DNA from 3 places in the Buttiauxella sp. BIGb0552 genome. Region 2 is predicted to be linked to each of the others. Evidence: predicted binding sites of a transcription regulator. Region 2 holds the regulator's gene; each other region holds the start of a gene.

Region 1 (3,287 bases), on a different contig from region 2:
GGTGAGAAGCGCCGCTTGATCGTTGACAGGAAAGAGCAGGATTTCTGGAGGATTTAAGATATAAAAAAACCGCCGGAAGGCGGTTTTTCATTGACTATCAATAACCTTAGTTATCGATACCTTTACTACGCAGGTAATCTTCGTAGCCACCGGTAAAGTCAATCAAGCGCTCTGGCGTAATCTCAATCACGCGGGTTGCCAGCGAGCTAACAAATTCACGGTCATGAGAAACGAAGATCAGCGTGCCTGGGTACATTTCCAGCGCCATGTTCAGCGATTCAATGGATTCCATATCCAGGTGGTTTGTTGGTTCATCCATGACCAGAACGTTAGGACGTTCCATCATTAATTTACCAAACAACATGCGACCTTTTTCACCACCGGACAGCACCTTCGCAGGCTTTTTAATATCGTCCTGGCTGAACAATAGACGACCAAGGATGCTGCGCACCGCTTGCTCATCGTCACCTACTTGCATCCACTGGCTCATCCAGTCGAACACCGTCAGGTCATTTTCGAATTCGTATTCGTGATCCTGTGCGTAATAGCCGATTTGCACGTTCTCAGACCACTTCACAGTACCTGCATCTGGAGTCAGTTCAGAGACCAGCGTTTTAAGCAGAGTAGTTTTACCCACGCCGTTGGTACCCAGAATGGCGAGTTTCTCACCCACTTCCAGCAGCATGTTAACGTCTTTGAACAGCGGGCCGTTATCAAAGCCTTTAGCCAAACCTTCAACTTCAAGCGCATTACGGAACAGTTTCTTGTCCTGCTCAAAGCGAATGAACGGGTTCTGACGGCTGGATGCTTTAACTTCGTCCAGTTTGATTTTATCAATCTGGCGAGCACGAGAAGTCGCCTGACGAGATTTAGAGGCGTTGGCGCTAAAGCGGCTAACGAAGGATTGCAGGTCAGCAATCTGCGCTTTTTTCTTCGCGTTATCAGACAACAGACGTTCACGCACTTGTGTTGCCGCTGTCATGTATTCGTCGTAGTTGCCTGGATAAACACGCAGTTCGCCGTAGTCCAGATCCGCCATGTGAGTACACACCATGTTCAGGAAGTGACGGTCGTGCGAAATGATGATCATGGTGCTGTTACGTTCGTTGAGCACGGTTTCCAGCCAACGAATGGTGTCGATGTCCAGGTTGTTCGTCGGTTCATCAAGCAGCAGGATTTCTGGGTTTGAGAACAGTGCCTGAGCCAGCAACACGCGCAGTTTCCAGCCTGGAGCTACTTCACTCATCGGGCCGTAATGTTGTTCTACAGGAATGCCTACGCCTAACAGCAGTTCACCCGCGCGAGCTTCAGCGGTGTAACCGTCCATTTCGCCGTACAGGACTTCCAGATCGGCAACTTTGTAGCCGTCTTCTTCGCTCATCTCTGGTAACGCGTAAATACGGTCGCGCTCTTCTTTTACTTCCCAGAGTTCAGCGTGGCCCATGATTACCGTGTCGAGAACGGTGAATTTTTCAAAGGCAAATTGATCCTGACGCAACTTACCGAGGCGTTCGTTCGGATCAAGTGAAACGTTACCCAGCGTTGGCTCTAAATCGCCACCGAGGATCTTCATAAAGGTAGACTTGCCGCTACCGTTAGCGCCGATCAAGCCGTAACGGTTGCCGCCGCCAAATTTGACAGAAATATTTTCAAACAACGGCTTACTGCCGAACTGCATTGTGACGTTACTGGAAACTAGCACAGAGATGTCCTGGTAAAAGAAGGTTTGTAATATGTGAGATCGGGCACATTATGCCATAACTCAACGTGCAGATCGCTCTGCTTGTGCGCTGGTGATAAAATAATCAATGTGCAAAAAAGTGTGATTTAATCCACATCTGATTTCCCAGGCTGAGGGAATGCACATATAATGCGCGCTCAAATCGCTCCGTTTCTTCACTAACTAGCCTGCATGGCCATAAATACATTGCATAACATGAATATGAAACTACGCACAATTTTACTGGCATTTGTGGCTGTTGTGGCTTTTAGCAAAACAGCTTCTGCCGTGACCTATCCTCTGCCAACCGATGGCAGCCGTCTGATTGGTCAAAACCAGGTTGTCACAATTCCTGAAGGTAGTACCGCACCGCTGGAAGAATATGCAGCGCGTTACCAAATGGGTCTTTCCAACATGTTGGAAGCAAACCCAGGCGTTGACCCGTATTTGCCAAAACCAGGCACCATCCTGAACATTCCTCAGCAGCTCATCCTGCCGGATACCGTTCATGAAGGCATTGTTATCAACAGTGCTGAAATGCGCCTCTACTATTACCCGGCGGGTACTAACACTGTAATCGTGTTGCCAATCGGTATCGGCCAGTTGGGTAAAGACACCCCACTGAACTGGACGACCAAAGTAGAACGTAAGAAAGCAGGCCCAACATGGACGCCGACTGCAAAAATGCATGCGGAATACATCGCGGCCGGTATTCCATTACCAGCCGTTGTTCCAGCTGGCCCAGACAACCCTATGGGTCTGTATGCATTGTACATTGGCCGCCTGTATGCAATTCACGGTACTAACGCGAACTTTGGTATCGGCCTGCGTGTAAGCCACGGTTGTGTGCGTCTGCGTAATGAAGACATCAAGTTCCTGTTCGAAAAAGTGCCAGTCGGGACCCGTGTTCAGTTCATCAATGAACCAGTGAAAGCAACTGTTGAGCCTGATGGTTCGCGCTACATTGAAGTACACAACCCACTGTCTACAACTGAAGAACAGTTCAACTCAACTGAGATCGTGCCAATCACGCTGAAAAGCAATGTGACTGCGATTACCGCTCAGCCTGATGTTGACAGCGCTGTTGTCGATCAAGCAGTTCTGGGCCGTTCCGGTATGCCGGTTCGCCTGAACTAATCAAGCGTTTGAGTTAAAAAGCGACCTGCGGGTCGCTTTTTTTATGCCTGCAAAACATGGTGCTGTGAGATTGCCCAAAACATTCTGGAAAGTTCCTTCGAGGAATATTTGGTATGCTCATAATTCATGATGTGATCGGTAGCACATTTTAAGCTTTAATTGTATGATGAATGCGTTTATTAAAGGGTAATCACCATGCGTAACTTGCTCACCGTAATTTGGCAGTACCTGCGGTCTTTTATATTAATTTACATATGTTTATATGCAGGCATTGCTATCTCTTCGCTGCTACCAATCACCATTCCCGGCAGTATTATTGGCATGTTAATTCTGTTTGTTTTGCTGTCTCTGCAAATCCTGCCAGCCAAGTGGGTTAAGCCAAGCTGCCATCTGCTGATTCGTTATATGGCGCTTCTCTTTGTACCGATTG
Region 2 (3,287 bases):
ACAACCAGCCTTGCCTTCCGTAAAATCTTCCAGCAACTCAATTTACGTGCAGCGGAAGTCGAAGGTGACAGTTTCCATCGTTTCACTCGTCCTGAAATGGATATGGCTATTCGTAAAGCACGCGACCTGGGGCGCCATATCAGCTATTTCGGCCCGGAAGCCAATGACTTTGGTTTGCTTGAACAGACGTTCATTGAGTACGGCAGAACCGGGCAGGGTAAGTCACGCAAGTATCTACATACTTACGATGAAGCCGTACCCTGGAACCAAATCCCCGGAACCTTCACGCCATGGCAACCATTGCCAGAACCCACTGATGTTTTGTTTTATGAAGGTTTGCACGGCGGTGTAGTTACGCCACAGCACGATGTGGCTAAGGCCGTCGATTTGCTGGTTGGTGTAGTACCGATTGTGAACCTGGAGTGGATACAAAAGTTAGTGCGCGATACCAGCGAGCGCGGGCATTCCCGAGAAGCGGTAATGGATTCTGTGGTTCGTTCTATGGACGACTATATCAATTACATCACACCGCAATTCTCCCGCACCCATATCAACTTCCAGCGCGTCCCAACTGTTGATACGTCTAACCCATTTGCGGCTCGCGGCATCCCTTCTCTGGATGAAAGTTTTGTGGTGATTCATTTTCGCGGGCTGGATGACATCGATTTCCCGTATTTGCTTGCCATGCTGCAAGGGTCGTTTATTTCCCACATCAATACTTTGGTGGTGCCGGGCGGCAAAATGGGTCTGGCAATGGAATTAATTATGACGCCGCTCGTTAAGCGACTGGCGGAAGGGCGAAACATTAATCAGGGCGGCTAATCACCGCCCTGTTTTACACACTAAGCATCAATCACTTCATAGCTATGAGTAACGTTGACCGCTTTTTCAAGCATCAGTGCTACAGAGCAGTATTTCTCAGCAGAGAGGTCTACTGCACGGGAAACTGCAGCATCTTTTAGCTCTTTGCCTGTCACGATGAAATGCAGATTGATGTGCGTAAACAAACGCGGAGCCTCTTCACGGCGCTCAGAGGTCAATTTCACTTCGCAGTCGGTCACGGCGTAGCGGCCTTTTTGCAAAATAGAAACTACGTCAATTGCACTGCAACCGCCAACGGACATCAGCACCATTTCCATTGGGCTTGGTGCTTTATCACCAGAATTGCCATCCATAAGGATCTGGTGCCCTGAAGCGGACTCGCCCAGGAAGGTAAACCCTTCAACCCATTTCACTCGTGCCTGCATGCTGCTTACTCCTGTAGAAAAATTACCTTTCAGAGTACGCAGATTCAGCAAATCTGGCAACGGAAGGCGACATGCGTCAAGCTGAAACGAGACAACAGGAGACACTTGCCAAAAGCTATGCTAAAACAATCCAGATGCTACATCGATACATTGACGTAATGCATGTATGCAGAGGACATCACTAATTACAGGCAGCAAGAATGACTTGCATGCCATCTCCCCAAGGTGGGGAATATTCTAATTACTTGCAACGCCAGACAGGATGTTTAGCGTCCTGTCGTTGGTAGCCAGTTATAAAACAGAGGATAACCGCGCATGGTGCTTGGCAAACCGCAAACAGACCCGACTCTCGAATGGTTCTTGTCCCATTGCCACATTCATAAGTATCCATCGAAGAGCACACTCATTCACCAAGGTGAGAAAGCAGAGACGCTGTATTACATCGTCAAGGGCTCTGTGGCTGTTCTGATTAAAGATGAAGAGGGCAAGGAAATGATCCTCTCCTATCTAAATCAGGGCGATTTCATTGGTGAGTTAGGGCTGTTCGAAGAAGGTCAGGAACGTAGTGCCTGGGTTCGTGCTAAAAGTGCCTGTGAAGTGGCTGAAATTTCTTATAAAAAATTCCGCCAGCTGATCCAGGTCAACCCAGATATTCTGATGCGCCTGTCTTCACAAATGGCTAGCCGTCTGCAAGTTACATCTGAGAAAGTGGGTAATCTGGCATTCCTGGATGTGACTGGTCGTATCGCGCAGACGCTGCTGAACCTGGCTAAACAACCTGATGCAATGACCCACCCAGACGGTATGCAGATTAAAATTACCCGTCAGGAAATCGGTCAGATCGTGGGTTGCTCTCGCGAAACTGTTGGTCGTATCTTGAAAATGCTGGAAGATCAAAATCTGATCTCCGCTCACGGTAAAACGATCGTCGTATACGGCACTCGTTAATCTCCGTCTAAAAAATGGCGTGTTGCTTCATAACACGCCTTTTTTGTCTCTACACTTCCCTCACTTGCTCTAAATAATTCATGTTGCAGGTAGGCGGTAAGCTCAGGAATCCCCAGGAGCTTACTAAAGTAAGTGACTGGTGTGACTGAGTACAACCAACAACCCTGCAACTTGAAGTATGACGAGCAAATGTGGCGACGGCTGATCTACCATCCTGAAGTTAACTACGCACTGCGGCAAACGCTGGTGCTGTGCCTTCCGGTGGCAGTAGGTTTGCTCGTCGGCGATCTCCAGTCTGGCCTGCTTTTCTCGTTAGTTCCTGCCTGCTGCAATATTGCGGGCCTTGATACTCCACATAAGCGCTTCTTCAAACGTCTGATTGTTGGCGGCAGCCTTTTTGCCATCAGCAGTCTGATCATGCAGCTTTTATTACTTTATACCTCCGTACCGTTGCCGGTGATATTGGTCGTGATGGCGCTCTTGCTTGGGGTCACGGCAGAAATCAGTTCCTTGCACGCTCGTCTGCTTCCCGCATCACTCATTGCTGCCATATTTACACTCAGCATGGCCGGAAATATGCCGATCTGGAAACCGATGGTGCTGTATGTCTCCGGTACGATTTGGTACGGCGTATTTAACTGGTTTTGGTTCTGGATGTGGCGCGAGCAGCCACTGCGGGAATCATTGAGCCTGCTCTATCGGCAGTTGGCAGATTACTGTGAAGCAAAATACGGCATGCTGACTCAACATACCGATCCGGAAAAAGCGCTCCCTCCTCTGCTGGCTCGTCAGCAAAAAGCGGTGGATCTCATTACCCAATGCTACCAACAGCTTCATATGCTGGCGGCAAACCAGCAAAACGGCTACAAGCGTTTGCTACGTGCATTCCAGGTAGCACTGGATTTGCAAGAGCACATCTCGGTAAGCCTTCACCAACCAGCTGAAGTTCAGAAGCTCGTCGAGCAAAGCCATGCAGAAGCGGTTATTAGATGGAATGCTCAGACCATCGCGGCGCGCTTACGCGTACTGGCTGACGACATTCTTTACCATCGTTATCCACAGCGTTTTACGATGGAAAAACAGATCGACGCC
Region 3 (3,287 bases), on a different contig from region 2:
CTCTGAGAGCACGGCAAAACATTCTGCCGGTTCAGATGCCGCATAGGCATCAATACTGGCGGCGTTTTCTCCCACCATATCAATTTCGTCCTGGATGTTACCCATTGCCGCCTGGAGATCGTGTTCCCAGCCCGCAACATCGCGCAGCGCTATCAACGGAACGCCGCTGGCACGATCGCCATTACGCATATCCAGTTTATGCGCCACTTCGTGGAACACCAGGTTAAAGCCAGAAGCGTCAAATGAGTCCTGCACATCAAGCCAGTTAAGAATGATGGGACCTTGCTGCCAGCTTTGACCAGACTGAACAACGCGTTGGTTATGTACCAGGCCAATGTCATCTTCCCATTCATCATCCACTACGAATGGAGCAGGGTAGATGAGGACTTCATGAAAACCGTCCAGCCATTCGATACCAAGCTCAAGCACTGGCAAACAAAACAGTAACGCAATCCGCGCGCTTTTTAGTTCATCAAGCTCAAACCCCTGCAAAGGCACCAGCCGTTTTTGCTGTAAAAACCGGTCAGCCAGAAGGACCAGTTTTTTTTGCTCAGCAGTCGTGAGCGTTCCCAGGACCGGAATGGCTAAAGCCTGCTCCCACGGCAGTACCGTGACAGCGGATGAATCATTTGATTTCCAGGGCCACTTAATCATGTTACTCGCTCGCAAAGTCATCTCTTGAACGGAAAACTACTATACCGTGACTGTGAAAATGCCGCACTAGTGGGGCACATGGCAGCGACCAGAACAGGACCGCCGAGAGATGGGTTGCACCCTAAATCTCTGTGCCATTATTCAAACACTTACCACTTTTTCTTTCAACGACGCGGGTCACAGCTTGGGCGGGAAGCCAAAAAATTATTTCACCCCTCAATGTTTGCAGTAGAAATATATGTATCAGCTATATGAACGCACGTTCCGGGGAGATCCTGGGGTAGGGGGGGTGCGAGTTGCCAGACTGCATCTATAGTCTGAGCATTTGACAGGGGAGCCCGCAGGTATTCGAAGTCTAATTAGTATTATTATCGATATCTATTGCCTGCATTTTTATAATCCAAAATGTCTTTTTGTCTTATATCTCTAATTTAATCTAACCGGATAAACTAAGAGCTAATATTTTTGAATGCATTCATGATTTTTGTTGTTGTTTTTACTGGACTTTAATTCAGTTGGGTATTGTTTTGGTGTTTGTGCTTAAAACTGGCTGGATATTAAGTTAACAATGTCTAAAATTACATATTTATAAAATCGTTCAATAAGTGACCTTATGTTTGCGGGTTGTTAATTTGGTGAGAAATGACATGATATATTACAATTTTAGGAATTATCCTGATTAAAAACAGCTATTTCATGCTGTTAAAAAACAATGAAAATGTGATAAAAATCACACCCATGGAGATGCTCCACCTATCGCAATACATCAGCTAATTAATTGAGGGACATATGTCAGAGGTTATGGACGAAAAACCGACTCGTACTCCGGGCGGAAAATTGGCGCTGTGGTTGTTTTATGGATTTTGCCTGTACACGGTTTGGGCTGTGGTACGTTACTTTTGGGTTGTCAGTGACGTAACCGGTGGCGATATGGGATCGCTCGGTGGAAAGTTGCTTGGCGCCTTAATGGGGTTATTGGTTCTGGGATCGGTTGCTGCATTATTAGGTGCTTTGGCCTGGTATACGCGGGCCAGGTGAATAAAATCGTGCCAATGTGGTCTGTTGTCAGCGCTTTACTTGCTTATTTTGTGATCTTGTACTCATATTAAGTACCGGGTCCAGCTGCGAAGTGAGGAGTACGTATGCCGATAGCCCACTGGCAAGAACGTTTTGATGAGTATTTGCAACACAACTGGTTGCAGGACGATAAAGCCCATGATGTGGCACATTTTCGTCGTGTATGGAAAACATCGCAGCAGATCATGGAAACCACAGAGGCCGATAGGCTGGTGGTGCTAACCGCGTGTTACTTCCATGATATTGTCAACTTGCCGAAGAACCATCCTGAACGTCATCTTGCTTCCACACAGGCCGCTCAAGAGACTTTACGTATTCTGGATGCTCACTTTCCCGACTTTCCGCATCCGTTATACGATGCCGTTGCACATGCTGTGCGCGCTCATAGCTTTAGCGCCGGGATTGCACCTCAAACACTTGAAGCGAAAATTGTGCAAGATGCCGATCGTCTGGAGTCTTTAGGAGCAATAGGACTTGCGAGGGTTTTCTATACTTCTGGTGCGTTAGGACGACCACTGTTTGACAGCGAAGATCCACTGGCATGCCATCGCGAGCTGGATGATGCCACTTATGCCCTTGATCACTTCCAGAAAAAGTTACTGAAATTACCTGATACCATGCAAACCGAGGCAGGGCGTGCGCTGGCTCTTCTTAATGCAGATTTCTTGGTGAATTACATGGCCAAACTTTGTGCTGAGTTGAAAGGTGATTACTGCGGTATTGAGCAGGACGTTGTGCATCAATTTTCTTCCCAAAAAATTCCCTCTTAAAATTAAATAGATGCCCGCAATGGTTGCGGGCTGTTCTGATTCTCTCTGGGTCAAATCAGTGATAGAGTGACACTCTATTTTCCCTGCTATGGTTCATGATGAACGACTTCGACACTATTGCCGTGCAAATCTCACAACAATCCCTCCGCCAGCAGCAGCAACAACTAGAAGAAGACTACGCACTCGTGAGCCACATTCTGGAAATCTATGACCAGAAGACAGTGGCGCACCATTTGCGTCAGGTGAGCGGTGACTGGACTCGCGAATCGTTAAACCGCTGGTTTAACCGTAAATCGTCTCCGCGTACCTTGACGCCTGCTGAAAGCGAAATGCTACAAAACATGTTGCCGCCATTGCCAGCGCATCATGGGAAATACGCATTTAAATTTGTCGATTTATTTGCCGGGATTGGCGGTATTCGTAGCGGCTTCGAAGCAATTGGCGGCGAATGTGTATTTACCAGCGAGTGGAACAAGCACGCGGTGCGTACCTATAAAGCCAATTGGTATTGCAGCCCGGAGAATCATCAGTTCAATCAGGATATCCGCGATGTCACTTTGAGCCATCGTGACGATGTCAGTGATGAAGAAGCTGCGGCACATATTCAGGCAACGATGCCCGATCACGATGTTTTGCTGGCGGGTTTCCCATGCCAACCTTTCTCTCTGGCTGGGGTGTCGAAGAAGAATGCATTAGGGCGAGCACATGGGTTTGCTTGTGAAACGCAGGGCACATTGTTCTTCGATGTCGCGCGCATTATTGATGCGAAACGTCCGGCAATTTTTG

What was found. Region 2 encodes CRP, which controls carbon source genes, mostly activating them, when cyclic AMP is high. Its sites were predicted from a motif close to ATGTGANNNNNNTCACAT; they were not measured.
Region 1: ldtB (L,D-transpeptidase) is a predicted target of CRP. The motif match lies at 1,821-1,838, and genes of this name have one in related genera.
Region 3: drpB (cell division protein DrpB) is a predicted target of CRP. The motif match lies at 1,373-1,390, and genes of this name have one in related genera.

What each region holds. Positions count from the first base shown of each region.
Region 1 covers NZ_SODY01000004.1:411,365-414,651, reverse strand. Annotated here, with positions in the region: gene EDF88_RS14080 (glycoside hydrolase family 31 protein) at 1-57, shown strand, start outside; gene EDF88_RS14075 (ABC-F family ATPase) at 107-1,702, opposite strand; gene ldtB (L,D-transpeptidase) at 1,937-2,857, shown strand; gene EDF88_RS14065 (CidA/LrgA family protein) at 3,053-3,287, shown strand, end outside.
Region 2 covers NZ_SODY01000005.1:14,108-17,394, forward strand. Annotated here, with positions in the region: gene EDF88_RS15260 (phosphoribulokinase) at 1-822, shown strand, start outside; gene EDF88_RS15265 (OsmC family protein) at 843-1,247, opposite strand; gene crp (cAMP-activated global transcriptional regulator CRP) at 1,563-2,195, shown strand; gene EDF88_RS15275 (YccS/YhfK family putative transporter) at 2,385-3,287, shown strand, end outside.
Region 3 covers NZ_SODY01000007.1:19,584-22,870, forward strand. Annotated here, with positions in the region: gene mtfA (DgsA anti-repressor MtfA) at 1-654, opposite strand, end outside; gene drpB (cell division protein DrpB) at 1,456-1,692, shown strand; gene EDF88_RS19075 (phosphohydrolase) at 1,797-2,501, shown strand; gene EDF88_RS19080 (DNA cytosine methyltransferase) at 2,600-3,287, shown strand, end outside.